4 regions of the Neobacillus sp. NPDC093127 genome follow, and region 1 is predicted to be linked to each of the others. Evidence: riboswitches for the same ligand, from Rfam matches in the RefSeq annotation. Region 1 holds a riboswitch; each other region holds the start of a gene.

What was found. Region 1 has a riboswitch for S-adenosylmethionine ahead of ACIQCO_RS17525 (YezD family protein). Riboswitches for the same ligand answer to the same signal wherever they lie in the genome.
Region 2: it holds a riboswitch for S-adenosylmethionine, as region 1 does, so the genes downstream of both, ACIQCO_RS04865 (methionine biosynthesis PLP-dependent protein) here and ACIQCO_RS17525 (YezD family protein) in region 1, are expected to answer to the same signal.
Region 3: it holds a riboswitch for S-adenosylmethionine, as region 1 does, so the genes downstream of both, ACIQCO_RS04465 (O-acetylhomoserine aminocarboxypropyltransferase/cysteine synthase family protein) here and ACIQCO_RS17525 (YezD family protein) in region 1, are expected to answer to the same signal.
Region 4: it holds a riboswitch for S-adenosylmethionine, as region 1 does, so the genes downstream of both, ACIQCO_RS24190 (5-methyltetrahydropteroyltriglutamate--homocysteine S-methyltransferase) here and ACIQCO_RS17525 (YezD family protein) in region 1, are expected to answer to the same signal.

Annotation. Positions count from the first base shown of each region.
Region 1 is NZ_JBIVOP010000013.1:45,456-49,561, forward strand. Features, by position in the region: gene ACIQCO_RS17515 (sulfate permease) at 1-881, opposite strand, end outside; gene ACIQCO_RS17520 (phosphoadenylyl-sulfate reductase) at 896-1,612, opposite strand; gene ACIQCO_RS17525 (YezD family protein) at 1,766-1,921, opposite strand; SAM riboswitch class I at 1,994-2,095, opposite strand; gene ACIQCO_RS17530 (CGCGG family putative rSAM-modified RiPP protein) at 2,362-2,622, shown strand; gene ACIQCO_RS17535 (SRPBCC family protein) at 2,669-3,136, opposite strand; gene ACIQCO_RS17540 (hypothetical protein) at 3,278-3,742, opposite strand; gene ACIQCO_RS17545 (hypothetical protein) at 3,747-4,106, opposite strand, start outside.
Region 2 is NZ_JBIVOP010000002.1:338,605-342,710, reverse strand. Features, by position in the region: gene ACIQCO_RS04875 (polysaccharide biosynthesis protein) at 1-1,501, opposite strand, end outside; gene ACIQCO_RS04870 (helix-turn-helix domain-containing protein) at 2,165-2,527, shown strand; SAM riboswitch class I at 2,587-2,703, shown strand; gene ACIQCO_RS04865 (methionine biosynthesis PLP-dependent protein) at 2,818-3,930, shown strand; gene metC (cystathionine beta-lyase) at 3,930-4,106, shown strand, end outside.
Region 3 is NZ_JBIVOP010000002.1:263,093-267,198, reverse strand. Features, by position in the region: gene ACIQCO_RS04470 (methionine ABC transporter ATP-binding protein) at 1-406, opposite strand, end outside; SAM riboswitch class I at 733-842, opposite strand; gene ACIQCO_RS04465 (O-acetylhomoserine aminocarboxypropyltransferase/cysteine synthase family protein) at 1,176-2,492, opposite strand; SAM riboswitch class I at 2,560-2,662, opposite strand; gene ACIQCO_RS04460 (SCP2 sterol-binding domain-containing protein) at 2,742-3,101, opposite strand; gene ACIQCO_RS04455 (nuclease-related domain-containing protein) at 3,384-4,106, shown strand, end outside.
Region 4 is NZ_JBIVOP010000025.1:37,712-41,817, forward strand. Features, by position in the region: gene ACIQCO_RS24170 (hypothetical protein) at 77-277, shown strand; gene ACIQCO_RS24175 (hypothetical protein) at 281-565, shown strand; gene ACIQCO_RS24180 (hypothetical protein) at 640-888, opposite strand; gene ACIQCO_RS24185 (transposase) at 1,119-1,406, opposite strand; SAM riboswitch class I at 1,578-1,679, shown strand; gene ACIQCO_RS24190 (5-methyltetrahydropteroyltriglutamate--homocysteine S-methyltransferase) at 1,955-3,076, shown strand; gene ACIQCO_RS24195 (amidohydrolase) at 3,162-4,106, opposite strand, start outside.

The sequences.
Region 1 (4,106 bases):
GTCAGGAGCTGAACAACAATGTCTTTTTTCAATACCGCTTTGCCGTGCTTGGCGAACCCCATTCCTATGATGGATGAGGTTGTGATTTGTGTCAGTGGAACAGGTATCCCGAATACGGAGGCAACGGTTACAATGGTTGCACCTGTTCCCGAGATGACACAGCCTTCTTCGAGCCGCAGCGTCGTTATTTTTTTTCCATTCGTTTCGAGGACCCGCTGCCCCAGCAGCAGTGCACCCGCTGCGACAAACAACCCACCCCAGAAAATACCACTTCCAACAGCGAGGATGTTGGCACCCACAAGTGGGCCGGCAGCATTGGCAACATTGTTCATCCCGGCTGAAAAGGCTTCGAACAAACCCATAAACACAACCAGCACAGACAGAAATGGAACAGCTTTCCGAGTTTTCATCCAGCCTTTAAGCCTTCTATTTTCCAACAAAAACGAAGCAGCAATGGCGATGAAAAACGCGGTAAAAGGTGTAAGCAGCCAAAAAAACATAATCCAGACAAGCTTACCGACAAACACAGATTGATAAACAATCCCGGCACCAACGACAGATCCAACTGCCACTTCACTTGTAGAAAGCGGAATGCCAAAGATATTGGCCAAAAACAATGATAATGCTGCTGAAGCTAATACGATTAAGGCTACAGGCACGGTAAATGTACTAGATGGGACAATCCCGCTTCCGATCGTTTTGACTACTTCACCGCCGCCAAGCCAAGCACCAAGGAACACAGCGATACTGCACAGCAGCAAGGCCAGCCGTTTTTTCACGACACCGGCTCCATAGGCGATTCCCATCGAAGCCGCCGCACCACTGGCCCCAATATTTATGGCAAAAAATAACCCAATTGTTATCGCAATGATTGTAAGCAACGCTTTAGCCCTCCCTATTTGGTGTGTAAGCCACACTCCGTTTTGCCGATTCCAACCCAGCGTCCCGCTCGTGAGTCACCATCAACTGGAGCCGGTTGGGTACAAGGAAAACAGCCAATGCTTGGATATTGATGGTCATGCAGGGTGTTGTACGGGAGCTCATGTCTCCTGATGTAGCCCCAAACCTCATCCCATGTCCAGTGAATCAAAGGACAGATTTTGATATTCCTGAATTTTTCATCTTTATTAAGAAATTCAGTGCTTGCTCTTGACGGAGACTGTTCCCTCCGAAGACCCGAGATCCACGCTTGTTTTCCCGTTAATGTTTCCCTTAACGGAATAACCTTGCGAATATTGCAGCACTGGTTAGGATCAGTCTTCCATAACGCCGAACCATATTGTTCCGCTTGTTCATCGAGACTTAACTTCGGCTGTTTTCGCTCAATCCTTAACGACGGGAATCGAGCTTCAATCTTGTCAATGACCTCATATGTTTCTGGGAAATGCAGTTCCGTATCTAAAAAAACAATCCGGGCATCCGGTTGAATTTGCTGGATTAGGTCAATCAAAACAATCGCTTCAGCCCCGAAACTGGACGCATAGACAATTTCTTCGGAAGGGTAAGCCCGGTAGGCCCACTCCAGCACAGAATGGGCACCCTTGGTTTCATCCACGATTGGGAAAGTATCAGATATTTGCTGCCAATTTTGATACGTTATTGCTTCATTCATGGCTCAATGCCTCCTTATTTACTAAAAACTAACTTGAGTTTCAACTTTCGCAATCGCTCATACTGTCTGAAAAATACTTGCTCCGTCCGAAATTCAACAAAAAAAGGCAGTCTTCCACTTTGATAAAGTGAAGACCGCCTCTAGTTTGTCTAGTCAGCGATGCTTATACGATTGAAGACGAATCTTTTCATTTTTCTCAATTTGAACAATTTTGCCATCCTGGACAACTAACGTGATCGAGCCAAATTTTAAGGTCTCCATCATTTTCTCGAGATGTGCGATTAGTTCTTCCTTTTCATCTGCCTTCAGATTGATTCGTCTCCTTTCAAAAAAAAACGTCTTTCCCATCAAGGAAAGGCGTTAGAACTACCACTGTTTAACACCTTATCTCCCAAAATGAAGGTCATTTTGCTGGAATTAGCACCTTGCTTTGCAGGTTGCCGGGCTTCATTGGACCAGTCCCTCAGCCACTCTTGATAAGAATTGAATGATTATTGAAATTAATCCTATCATACCAATAGGTTTAATGTAAATAGGAAAACTAAATATTATAAAAATTCTTTTTAAGGGGTCTAGTTCTCTGACAAATTAAAGTGTTAATTCGCTGTAGGGACGGACTCTGTTAATGAAATATCAGAAGGATCGGGGAATTTAATATATTGAAATAGGTATACATGTGGTTTATTCGTGATACATATCACCAACTAAACTTCCCATTCCTTTTATAATAATGGTAAGAGGTGAGTTTTATGGACAAGAATTGGTCTGTTTCACTTGAACATGAGGATTATGAAAATGATGTTGAATTGATTGTAAAGGATGCTATTGACGCAATTGCGAATACTTCAAAGGGGTTTTATGTCAATATCGTCACACCGGCAGATTTCGGAAATCCTAATGATTATTTAACAGGGGCGCTGGCCTTATATTTTGGTGATAGCATTAAAAGCAAATTTATCGATCAATGCGGCTGTGGGGGCTATGTGCTTAGGGTATGGAAAAACAACTAGCTGGTACCACTCCCCCACTCCACAGCGGGGGAAATGGACCCGTTTTTTAACCGCTATCCCTTTTCAATTGATAAAGCCGCCTCTTTATTTCCTTCTCCATCTTTTGAAAAAAACTTTCCAAACTCTTTTTCGCACCTGCCGCTAATATGCGCTCTCCTGCTAGAGAAAGCGCACCAGTTACCTGAGCATCAGTGCTAAAGGTTAACTTGGATACGCCATGGGATTCTTCAATCATGATATCGGCTGTAGTATCAATCTCGCCAAGATTCCCTTTTCCTTTCACAAGCAAGCGATAAAAGGCAGGTGATTTTTCTTTTTCCCGCCGTATTTCAAAAATGAAAAGATCTTTAATCGGGCCTATACTAATCTCGAGTTCAGCTTGGTAACATCCGTTTGACTTTTCTACGAATGACTTACAGCCTGGCAGCGAGTTCCTAAGGATGTTTTCATCCTTTAAGTCCCTCCATACAATGCCCCTTGGTAACCCGAAGGTATATTCGTACTCGATTTTCAAATGTTTCCCCCCCTAAAACTGTGAAAGGGAGTAGAGGATCATTCCCCCTCCCCCTCATTCGTTTATTTTTATTCAAATTGGGGGGAAGTTGTTAAAATTGGACTATGCGGGTTGTACCCAAGATGTCTACTGTTTAGAGGTTCATGTATTTTTTACTTTAGCTACCCCTAACGCAAAATGACTCCAAAGAATGTTCTCTACTAATTCAGACTGTGATTCTTTGCAATCAATAATAAGAATAACTTCTGATTGCTTTCCTTTTAATAGTCTTTTTTTCTTTTTTAAAACTACTTCGGTTAAAAGTCTAATGGCAAATCCTATTACAAATCCGATAAATGCTCCGATAAGTCCCCAGTAAATGGGACCCCACGATAATTTAAACCCGATACTTGCTCCTATCACAGAAAATGCGGTGGCAAGAGCCATGCCAATATCGATTAGTGAGGTTCCGTCCGAACGGTGAAGCGTATCGAAAACTTTACGCTCCTCTTGCCGATTATCGAGGGGAACAGCAAATATATCTTGTTTTTTAATACCGTTTTTCTCCAAAGTAGATATCGCCATTTCTAGGCCCGGCTGATTTTCAAAAGTGGAAAAGAGCTGCACATCATCACTTCACTTTTTGTCCTTTTAGTATTCGGAAACCTGTTGATTGGTAATGTTCCATTAAATATTTCCTTTGTTCTTTTTCAAACAGTTTATTATTTTCAATCGAATTCATATAAGCATCGAAGGCGGAAAACCCATAGTGAGAAGGAAGGAATAATAGCCATTCTGGATTTAAAATAGTGGTAGCCTCTTTTATTTTTCCTAGGAATAAAAAAGAAATCGCTTCAAGGGCATGTGATTGATAAAAAAAGACGACTACCCAAACGATGACAAAGAACGCGGTCAAAATTCTATGGATATAAAGCTGCCCTAGCCCAGGCACAAATAGTGACCAGATGACGGCCATCAAGGGGTTTCTATT
Region 2 (4,106 bases), on a different contig from region 1:
TATCTAACACAAAGATTTCCCCGCCTTTGGCAAGGGCACCAGCCTGGATGACAAGTCCAGACGCTTCTGGAATCGTCATGAAGTAACGGACCATATCAGGATGGGTAACAGTAACAGGACCCCCCTTTTCTATTTGCCTTTTAAATAAGGGAATCACACTTCCGCTGCTTCCTAGGACATTGCCAAAACGAACGGCGACAAATTTGGTATTGCTTCTTCTATCCTCTGATTGAATGATCATTTCTGCCAGCCTTTTCGTGGCTCCCATTACGCTCGTTGGATTAACAGCTTTATCAGTCGAAATCATCACGAATGTTTTAACTCCATTCAAGCTGGCTGCATTTGCTGCATTGATGGTCCCAATCACATTATTCTTCACTGCCTCTTCAGGGTTGTGTTCCATCAGTGGGACGTGCTTATGTGCAGCCGCATGATAGACAACATCCGGTCGATAGATTCTCATCACTGCTGCCATTTTAGCGGCATCTTGTAAGTCGGCAATTTCCGTTATAAATTCAATCGTTGATTCTCCGAAGCATTCCTTTAGTTCCATTTCAATCGAATAAATACTATTCTCACCATGTCCTAATAGAATCAATTGTTCAGGTGAAAAAATAGCAACCTGTCGGCAAATTTCCGAACCAATCGATCCTCCCGCACCGGTTACCAACACCTTTTTTCCCGTAATGTATTTTGATATCGCGGCAATATCCAAATGGATGGGTTCCCTGCCTAAAAGATCCTCCACTTGGACATCACGAAACTGACTAACAGATATCCGTCCTGTTACTAAATCCTCAAGCATCGGGAGTATTTGCGTTTTTGCAGAAGTCTTTGCACATTCTTGAAAAATAATATTTAACTCTTTTCTACTTAAAGAAGGGATGGCAATAATAATGTTCTCGATTTGCAAATCTTGAACTTTCTCTTCTATCGTACTTACCCCGCCGAGGACCGGGATTCCTAAAATATCTAATTTTTGTTTATTCATATCATCATCAATAAATCCTACAGGAAGAAGATGGGCCTCTTGACTTTTTAACAGCTGCCTGGCCACCATTGCTCCAGCTGAACCAGCCCCAACAATGAGTGTTCTTTTTTTATTCTGATTTCTTTTCATAAAGGAATCGCGGTACACCCTCCAGCAAAACCGAGAACCGCCAATTAACAAGATATTAACTGACCACGTTACCCCCAGAAGCCTAAAGGGGATCTCATGGAGGAGCAGCTGCGTCAATAATCCTGTCAAAAGTATGGAAGATGTCACAATTTTAACGATAATTACTAATTCTCCGACACTAGCATACTCCCACGCCTTTTTATACAGCTTAAAAACTAACGAAAAAAAGTGATGGCTAGTCAAGATGGATAGCGTGAGGACCATCATTGGAACATGAAAGACATAAGAAGCATCGACCAAGAACCTGCTGATAAAAATGGCTGATGTGACAATACAAGAATCTACCAAAAAGAACATAGACATCCTTTGCCGATAGGTCATTTTCTCGCTCCTTTAATTTCTATTAATGATAAAAAGATTAAAAGCTTTGATTATAGCGGCTTTCTTAGCCATTATCATCAAAACCATTAATCAATTGGTTTGGGGCATCTAACCCCTCCTCACATCACACTCTTGACGACTAGCGTCTAAGGTTATAAACCCACAGTATGACCGAGTGCCTTCATTGATAGCGGTAAGAAGGCGTCACCAAAATTATATTTTAAAGAACGCATTGTCCTTCATAAAGAACAAGCAAGCAAAAAAAGATTGCCTTTACCAGGAATAATTTTGCATGAATAACTAAGCCGATAATCTGTATACCCTTATATTAATTCTTTATATAGAACAAGTCAATTCATTATTATTATTACATTTCAATAATTATTAATGGATTAAGTTTTTAAAAAATCTGTGTCATCCTTGAATTTTAGCGAAGTAATTGGATGTATGTTTCCTCTATATAATATTTACGCACTAGCAAAATATATCTGTTTATTAAAATTTATCTTAACCCAATAAATTAATTCTTTAAAAAGAACGATTTGTGGTTTATAATATCAGTAATGTGACATAGTTTCATTAAATTTATTCGAGTATTCTGCAACTGATCCTTATGCAATCATTTATACATACACATTAAAATTTGTTTAAAAGGAGAAGCCTATGATTGGAACACGAATTAAAGAAGTACGAGAGCAAAAGGGATATACCCTTACAGAACTTGCTGACCTTGCCAATGTCTCTAAATCTTATTTAAGCAACATCGAGCGGAGTCTTAATAAAAATCCATCTATTCATTTTCTAATGAAGATTGCCAAACCATTACATGTTTCAATTGAATATTTATTGACTGGAATCAATCAATTAGAATCACAGTGGAATGCAAACGGGAAGGAACTTCTGGACAAAGAGTGGCAGGGAATAATCGAAAAGGCTATTATCGAAGGAATGAATAAAGAAGATTTTATCGAATATATAAATTTTATTAAATTTAAAAACTGGGAAAAAAACAATAAGTTTGATTAAAACAGATTGACACACCGCTTTCAATGTAGTAAATTTTATAAATAATCTAAATAAATGATTTCTTATCAAGAGAGGTTGAGGGAATGGCCCTGCGACGCCTCAGCAACCATCAATGGCTTGTCCATTGAAAAGGTGCTAAGTCCTGCAAATTAGTTTGCTAATTTGCGAGATAAGAAGAATGACTTTTTTGTAGTATTTACAAAAGCCTTCTTCTTATAGAAGGCTTTTTCTATTGGAAAAGCGGAGTCGCTCGCGATTAACCATTCCCATCATTAAAGGAGAGTGCATCCATGTACAAAATTGAAACGAAACTTGCCCAAATTGGAAATCGCAGTGAAACTGTGACTGGAACGGTGAATCCGCCGATATATTTTTCAACAGCCTATCGCCACGCGGGAATTGGGCAATCGACTGGCTTTGATTATATTCGGACTGGAAACCCTACAAGACAAATTCTTGAAAAGGCAATTGCTGATTTAGAAAACGGTGAACAAGGATTTGCCTGCAGTTCAGGTATGGCTGCCATTTTCACGGTGCTTTCTTTGTTCCAATCTGGTGATGAATGGTTAGTGAGCGAAGATTTATATGGCGGCACCTATCGTTTGTTAGAACAAGGTTTTAAGAAGTGGGGCTTAAAGACGCAATATGTGAATACCTGTTGTCCGGAAGAGGTCGAACGGAGAATTACCCCTTCCACAAAGGCCATCTTTCTAGAGACCCCCACAAATCCCCTGATGCAGCAGGCAGATATTGCCGCGATCTCAGAAATTGCTAAGAGGCGCGGTGCTTTGCTGATCGTAGACAACACCTTTTATACTCCGTTATTGCAGCAGCCCATCCTGCTTGGAGCCGATATTGTCATCCATAGCGCAACAAAATATTTAGGCGGCCATAATGATGTGCTGGCGGGCCTTATCGTTGCCAAAGGAAAAGAGATTTGTGAAGGTTTAGCCCTTCATCATAACGGGGCCGGCGGTGTGTTAAGTCCGTTTGATGCTTGGGTGTTAATGCGCGGGATGAAAACATTAGCGCTTCGGATGGAACGCCATGAGAAAAATGCAAAGGCGGTTGTCGAATACCTTTCCAACCATGAAAGTGTTGCAGATGTTCTTTATCCTGGTAAGGGAGGAATGGTGTCATTCCGATTGAAAGAAGAAGCTTGGGTAAATCCATTTCTTCAAAATATCGCTCTGATAACTTTTGCTGAAAGCCTTGGCGGCACGGAGAGTTTGATTACCTATCCGGCAACGCAAACCCATGCCGATATTCCTGAAGAAATTCGCCTTCAGCAAGGAGTCGACAATTGTTTATTACGTTTTTCCGTTGGAATCGAGGATGCCGGTGATTTAATCCAAGATCTGGATCTTGCTTTTGCTAAAATGAAAGAAGGGGTGATTGCCTAATGGCACGTGTTGAATATAGCTTTCAAACAAAACTCCTTCATAATCAGCACAAGGTCGATCCAACTACAGGGGCTGTAAGTGTACCAATCCAACATGCCTCTACCTTCCACCAATCTGATTTCGATCAGTTTGGCAAGTACGATTATGGCCGCAGTTTAAATCCGACAAGGGAAGCA
Region 3 (4,106 bases), on a different contig from region 1:
CGTTTTCCCTGCCTTCGAGACCAACTAGTGTAATAAGTTCCTGCACTCGTTTGTTTCTTTGGGAGCTATTTACCCCAGCAATTTCTAATGGAAAAGCAATATTTTCACTTACGGTCCTTGACCACAGCAAGTTAAAATGCTGGAAAATCATGCTGATTTCCTGACGTGCTTTTCGGAGCTCGGCACCCTTTATCTTCGAAATCACCCGGCCGGCTACCGTAACGGTTCCATCTGTTGGCAGCTCGAGTCCATTTAACATCCGGATTAACGTACTTTTCCCGGCACCGCTATATCCAATCACTCCGAAAATTTCGCCGTCTTGTATTTCCAGGTTTACATCATCAACTGCCTTTAAATGTCCCTGTTTTGAAGGAAAAATTTTACTGACGTTTTTTATCGATATCACTTGAATCACCTGCTTCTTATCCAATTTACAGATTCTTGTTTATAGAGTTAGACTGTTATCAAGAAAAGATTCTTTTTTTAGGCTGTGTTAAAGAATATTGTTGATTTTGAGCACAATGTTGATTGGAGTGGAAGGCGCGAGACTCCTGCGGGAGCAGCGGGACAGGTGAGACCCCGCAGGCGCTTTAGCGCCGAGGAGGCTCACCGCCCGCCCCGCGGAAAGCGAAGCGCCTGGAACGGAAATCAACATTCACTTTTAACACAGCCTTTTTTAAAAATAAAAAGCCTCTCTGCACAGGCAGAAAGGCATCATTAAAACAATCCTTTCTCCCATCTCCCAAAGCAATCGCTTTGTGTGAATTGGCACCATTTCAATAATAAATATTGACGGTTGCCGGGCTTCATCGGGCACATCCCTCCACCTCTCTTGATAAGAGCTTACAGCATTCTATATTCAATTAACACGTAAAATTATTTAAGTTATGATATTACGAGTGCTATCGTATCATGGATAAAAAGCAGTGTCAAGAACAAAAAGCGGAAGCGCCCTGCTCAGCGGCGTATGGCCTGGAGCGCTCCAACTGAGATAAAGGAAACACGGAGAGCTTCGCTGCCCGATGTTGACTTATCGTAGGGCGGAGCGCGAAGGACATTAGCCGCTAGGGCGCTGGAGCTGGATTCAGAGAACCTGGTCAAAGTTATCCACTCCTAAATGAATCTATGGTTTCCTATACAACGAGAATTTATTTGGAAAATGATATCAGTTGAATTTAGGCATTTGTTTTTAGGGAAGCTAAGCCGGTTGCTGTTTCAATCGCTGATTCGAGATCTTCGATTAAATCCTCGACATTTTCAATCCCAATGGATAGCCGAATTAAATCCTCTGATACCCCCGCAGACTTAAGCCCTTCCGCATCTAATTGCTGATGAGTGGTGCTTGCCGGGTGAATGATTAAGCTTTTCGCATCGCCAACATTGGCAACATGGGCCCAGAGCGTAATCGCATCAATCAATTTAGCCCCTGCCTCTTTGCCACCTTTAATCCCAAAGACAACCATGGAACCGGCACCTTTTGGCAAATACTTTTGCGCTAATTCATGATCTGGATGTGATGGATGTCCTGGGTATGAAACCCATTCCACTGCAGGGTGATTAACTAAGTAATCCACCACTTCCTTCGTATTGGCAACATGCTCTTTCATCCGTACATGAAGTGTCTCAAGACCAAGTGTGAACTGGAAAGCATTTTGCGGGCTTAGTGCCGGTCCCAGGTCACGTAATAGCTGGACGCGTGCTTTGATAATATAGGCGACCGCACCTAAGGCTTCAGCGTAAACGAGATCATGATAGCTCGCATCTGGTGTGGTGAAACCAGGGAATTTCGGCGAATTCCAGTCAAACTTCCCGCCATCGACAATCACACCGCCAGTTGACGTGCCATTTCCCAACAGCCATTTTGTTGCCGAGTGAACGACAATGTCTGCACCATACTCAATTGGCCGGCAAAGATATGGTGTCGCAAAGGTATTGTCAATAATTAATGGTACCCCCGCCTCATGAGCAATATCCGCTACCTTTTCAATATCGAGTACGCGTAAGCTCGGATTCCCAATCGTTTCAGCGAAAACCGCTTTTGTCTTTTCAGTAATCGCCGTGCGGAAATTTTCAGGATTATCCGGGTTGACAAATTTCACGTTAATTCCGTATTTAGGAAGGGTAACGGCAAATAAATTATAGGTTCCGCCATAGAGATTCGAGGCAGAGACAATTTCATCGCCTGCTTCGGCAATATTTAAAATCGCAAGTGTGATTGCCGCCATGCCGCTGGCAACGGCTAGTGCACCAACGCCGCCTTCTAATAATGCCACTCTATCTTCAAAAACGGTAGTTGTCGGATTATGGATCCGGGTATAGATGTAACCAGGCTCCTTTAAGGCAAATAAGTTGGCAGCATGTTCCGTGCTTTTGAATTGATACGCATTGTTTTGATAAATCGGAACAGCACGAGCACCAGTCACCGGATCCGGAGACAATCCTCCATGAACACTCAATGTTTCAAAACGATACTTTTTTTGATTTTCACTCATTACTCTCGCTCCTTTTTTACAATGAATAAACAAAAACCCCCTGCTTCATAAGAAGAGGGGGCCTCTCTTCTTATCTTCCAGAGCTAAATTGCTCTGCTGGATTTAGCACCGTGTTAATAACCGGTTGCCGGGCATCGTAGGGCCAGTCCCTCCGCCACTCTTGATAAGAATGCTTATTAAATTGTTTTTATTAATAGAATATTTAAATAACACTTTACAGGAAGATTAATTCCGAGTCAATAGGTTTGTTTAAATTATTTTTTGCAGGTTTACGGGGTCCTTTGCTTTTGTTAAAAAGAAGATCGATTCTAGTAAGAGCGTAGTTCTCAGTGGTGCTGAAACCTTTAGCTGCCCTTGCTGTTCAAGAACCCGCAGCCTTTGTGTTCCCTTAAGCAGCTGGTTCATTGCGTTTTGGGATCCGCTAATCTCATATTTTGACTGTTGTGCTTCTGAGTTTTGCAAGATCATGATGCTGCCATTTTTGATTATTAATTGAATCGTCTGTCCCACACATCTTAGGTTAATTTGTAAATCAGCATGAAGAAATAAGGGCAGGACATGCCCCTGGTCTTTGATTTTTGCTAGAAATGCTTCTACCACATTCATCATTTCCACCACTCCGGTCTTGTCACTATTACATTACTTATTCAGCAAGAAATGGCGGAATCCTTTCATTATCACTCGACAATTTCCTGTGCAATTTGGCAGTTTTTTTGAAATTTCCCGAGAAATATGTCGTATCTTATTAAATTTTGGGACGGGGGCTGCCGTTTCTTTTTTTAATGAGAATGCTTTAATACAACTTTTAGGTAAAGTGTTGAAAAGTATTCAAATATGATTGCTGATTATGTGTGGATATTTTATAAAATGAAATTAGAAAGGAAGTGGAATATGAGTTATAAATCTCGTTCTAAACCAGTTGAAGCAATTATTCTAGGAATCCTAATCGCCCGAATGTCTTTGGATGAAAAGTACAAACAGCGCTTTCATTATCTCGAAAAGGGTTATGAGGGTGAGATTATGTTTGACTCATTGACAGAAAAACTTCAATGTCAAAACTATATGTTAAATGACTTGTTGCTTGAATCAAACGGCAGTAAATTTCAAATTGATTCATTAATGCTTACACAAGAACCTTTATTTTATTTTGAGGTTAAAAATTATGAAGGTGACTATTATTTTGAAAATAACAGGTTCTATACACTTTCCAAAAAAGAAAAGGAAATTAAGAATCCACTGCAGCAGCTTGAACGAGGTGAGTCCTTACTCCGTCAGATGCTACAGCATTATGGGTATCGAATTCCGATCGAGGCATATGTTGTTTTTGTTAACCCCGAATTCCATTGTTTTCAGGCCCCTCTAAATAAACCAATAATTTATCCTAACCAGCTCAATCGTTTTATGAAAAAGTTGAATATGCGACCATCACGGTTAAATGGGTCTCACAAAAAGCTGGCTGATCACTTAGTCTCTATGCATCAAATTGTTCTTCCGTATGACAAGCTTCCGCCATATACCTATGCACAACTTAAGAAGGGACCCCTTTGCGCTGTTTGCCACTCACTTAAGACGAGTGTTGTTGATAGGAAACTTGTATGCGCGATTTGTGAACAC
Region 4 (4,106 bases), on a different contig from region 1:
CGCTGGAGCTGGACATTTCTCAAAGTCCAATGATATAAATTCTGATATTTTAAAGAAAGGAAAGGAGCTCCTGCATATGATCGAAATGACATTCGGGAATATTACCGTAGACCAACTGAAAACAGCTGCCGGTATTTTCATTGGTGAAAAAAACCGACACAAACAATTTTCTTGTCAAACGACGATAAACGAAGCGGTTGGAACCTTGTCTGGAAATGAAAATAAGTTAACCTATAATTGTTGGGTGAAAAACAAAGAAACATGGGAGGATGAATAGTTCATGTCTTCCCCCATTTTATCCCCGACCTTTCATATCGGGACCATCAAAATCGGGACCATTGAAGAGGCTTCTTGCTTTAGTATCGGAAACAATTTTATTGAAGACTTTAAAAGCAGCAAAAAACATAACCAGGGCTTAGGGAATATCCACGGAGATCGGAACACCTTTGATCATGCTACTGCCTCATTAACCAATTACGAGCGTGTGCCGAAGAAAAAGAAGGGAATCAAACAAGAACAAGCGGAAGAAAATGCCAGGACCAAAAAAACAACAAACCCCAGTTAAAATATGGGTTTGTTGTTTTTTTCTTCTTTCCAGAACGGGGCAAAGGGAATATTTTGGGGAATATCGCTTAAATATTATATATTCGCACCAAGATTTGGTTTAATATCATTGTCAAAGATTGCCCCGTCAATAACCTCAAAGCTATCTAGATTATTGGCTAAGTTTCCGGCCTGCACGTTTCCAATTCCATAAATACCCCCAAAGCCTAAATTATATTTTCTATTGGCGTCCATCCCGGTAACAATTGATTCACCAATAAAGATGGCTGAGCTGGCCTGTGGAGAGTTGACATTAAATATTCCTAAATTAATGACTGAAGGCACTCCATAGTCCTCCCCTTCATTCTCATTCTTTTCTGTAATCCATCTTATGTTTAAAATTTACTTCTGTGAAAGCGGGGACTTTGGACAGCTTTCTTTCACCTTTTTTCAGGTTTGGGTTCCAATTCCCATATCCATCGATTGGTACTTTTCTGGAAAACCGATGCCTGACCCCCAGTGTGTTAAAGCGTTAAGGCATCGGGGCTCAGGCAAAAGTATTAAGACACTGTTCTCTATATTTCATCTACCATCCATAGCACCATTCGATTGATAAAATATATACCCAAATAGGAACCCGTTAGTAAGAAAAGTGGATTTAGGAATATACCATGGATATTGGTCATGAATACGGTTTTATCTTTAATAATCTCGTAAATGGCGAGAGAGGAAATATTCCCAAAAACTAGTGCAGATACAATGGCGCATATATTAAAAACCACACGTAATTTAGGCTTGATTTTCATCACAAAGAACATGAGACCTGGTGCAAAAATACTTCCGAAGATTAATAGAAATTTCATCAAATCACCTCTCTACCATTTTAGACAAAGTAAGCTGGTTTAAATCATTCTTTTCAATTTACTGGATTTTACAGAGTTTTACCTTTTGATTTTTGATGTCATGATTTACTTCCTATTTGACAGAATAGTAAAACGAATGTAAGGTAATTAATAATTAAATAGTTTAGAAAACTCTTATCAAGAGAGGTGGAGGGACTGGCCCCGCGATACCTCGGCAGCAGACTTACGTTAGTACTGTGCCAATTCCAGGAGCGATTTGCTTGAAGATAAGAAGAGAACCAGTGCCGATAATGATTTCCTCTTCTTATTTGTGAGAAGAGGTTTTTTAATTGTTGGCTGTGTTAAAGAATATTGTTGATTTTGATCACAATGTTGATTGGAGTGGAAGGCGCGAGACTCCTGCGGGAGCAGCGGGACAGGTGAGACCCCGCAGGCGCTTTAGCGCCGAGGAGGCTCACCGCCCGCCCCGCGGAAAGCGAAGCGCCTGGAACGGAAATCAACATTCACTTTTAACACCGCCAAATTATTAAAGAAAGAAGGAATTTTACATGACAAAGACAGCAGTGAAAGCACCATTTAAAGCCGATCATGTAGGCAGCTTTTTAAGAACAGAACCAATTAAAGAGGCAAGAAAAGCTTTTGCAAAAGGAGAAATTGATAAAGATACCTTAAAGAAGATAGAGGATCAAGAAATTGAGAAACTTGTTCAAAAACAAATCGAAGTTGGCCTTAACTCCATCACTGACGGTGAGTTTAGACGTTCATGGTGGCACTTCGATTTCTTATCAGGCTTAGATGGCGTAGAAGAGTTTGAAACGGAATATATTAGTAACTTCCAAGGAGCGAAAACTAAAAATAAAGCCATTAAAGTCGTTGGTAAAGTAGACTTCAATGATCATTATATGTTAGAACATTTCAAGTTCTTAAAACAGGCAGTCGACCGCTATGGCGATGGCGGTCAAGTGGCTAAGTTCTCGATTCCAAGCCCTAATATGTTATTTACTAGAATTCAGGGGGATGAATATTATAACGATAACAGCGAACAGTTCTTTCATGATACAGTTGCGGCTTACCAAAAATCCATTCAAGCCTTCTATGACGCAGGGTGCCGATATTTACAATTAGATGATACTTCTTGGATTGATTTTGTTTCGGAAGAACGGATTCAAGCAGTCGTTGAAAAACTTAATATGGGAGTACAGGATATCATCGAAACAAGAGTACGCTGTTTAAATGAAGCCATTTCTAAAAAACCTGAAGATATGGTTATCACGATGCATATTTGCCGTGGAAACTTCAGGTCTACATATATAACTAGCGGCGGTTACGATCAGATCTCTGATGCCATATTTGCTGATTTAAAGGTAGATGGACTCTTCTTAGAATATGATGACGGCCGCTCGGGGGATTTTGAACCATTAAAAAGGTTTAAACGCGCTGACCAAACAGTTGTACTAGGATTAATAACTTCTAAATTCCCGGAACTAGAAAACCCTGATACGATTAAAGAAAGAATTAAAGAAGCAAGCCATTCTATTCCTTTAGAAAACTTATCCTTAAGTCCTCAATGCGGGTTTGCAAGTACCGAGGAAGGCAACAAATTAACCGAAGAAGATCAATGGAATAAGATAAAACACGTCATTGCTATTGCTGAAAGTGTTTGGGGCTAAAGTGGGGCTTGTTTTAGATAATACAAGCTCGATGAGAAATTGAAAATGGTGCCTGACCCCCGATGCGCGGGGTCAGGCATCAGCTTTATTCAGTTAAATAAGCCCAAGCATATTGCGCGTATAATTCCGCACCGGTAACGAGTGCGTCTTCGTCGATGTTGAATTTACCATGATGGTGCGCCCACTCTGTATCTTTTTCAGGGTTGCCGCTGCCCACAAGAGCGAAGCTGCCAGGTACTTCAGCCATATATTCGCTGAAATCCTCACCGCCCATTGTCGGCTTTTCAAAATAGACAGCATCTGCGCCAAATGCTTCTGCGGCCACTTTTTGAACCAATTTAGCACTGTACTCATCGTTATTAACAGCCTGAGTACCGCGGATATAATCCACTTTTACCGTTGCACCGTACATAGCCGCGGCCTGTTCTGCATAATGCTTGAGCTGCGCTTCAATATGGTCTCTAGTTTGAGGGTCGAAGCAGCGGACAGTTCCCTCAATTACCGCATTTTCTGCAATAACATTGAAGCGGGTACCGACTGTCATTTTCCCAACGGTAAGAACAGCAGGATTTAGGGTATCAACCGTTCTCGAAACAATTGTTTGTACATTCATCACAAACGATGAAGCTACAATCGCTGCATCAATACAAGCATGCGGCAGTGCACCATGTCCGCCTCTTCCTTTGAAAGTTACCGTAAAAAGATCCGCTGACGCAAAGGATGGCCCCGCTGGACAAGAAACCTTGTTTGTAGGCATTTGTGACCAAATATGAATACCGAAAACGTTATCCACTCCGTCAACAGCCCCTTGTTTTACGAATGCTTTAGCACCTTCCGCTACCTCTTCAGCAGGCTGGAACAATAACCGGACATTGCCTGGCAGTTCTTCCTTGCTCTCATTTAAAGCTTTGGCAGCAATCAAGAGCATCGCAGTATGGGCGTCATGGCCGCATGCATGCATTTTGCCATCTGTCTTTGATGCATATGGCAGATCCTTATTCAATTCTTCCACCGATAAGGCATCCATATC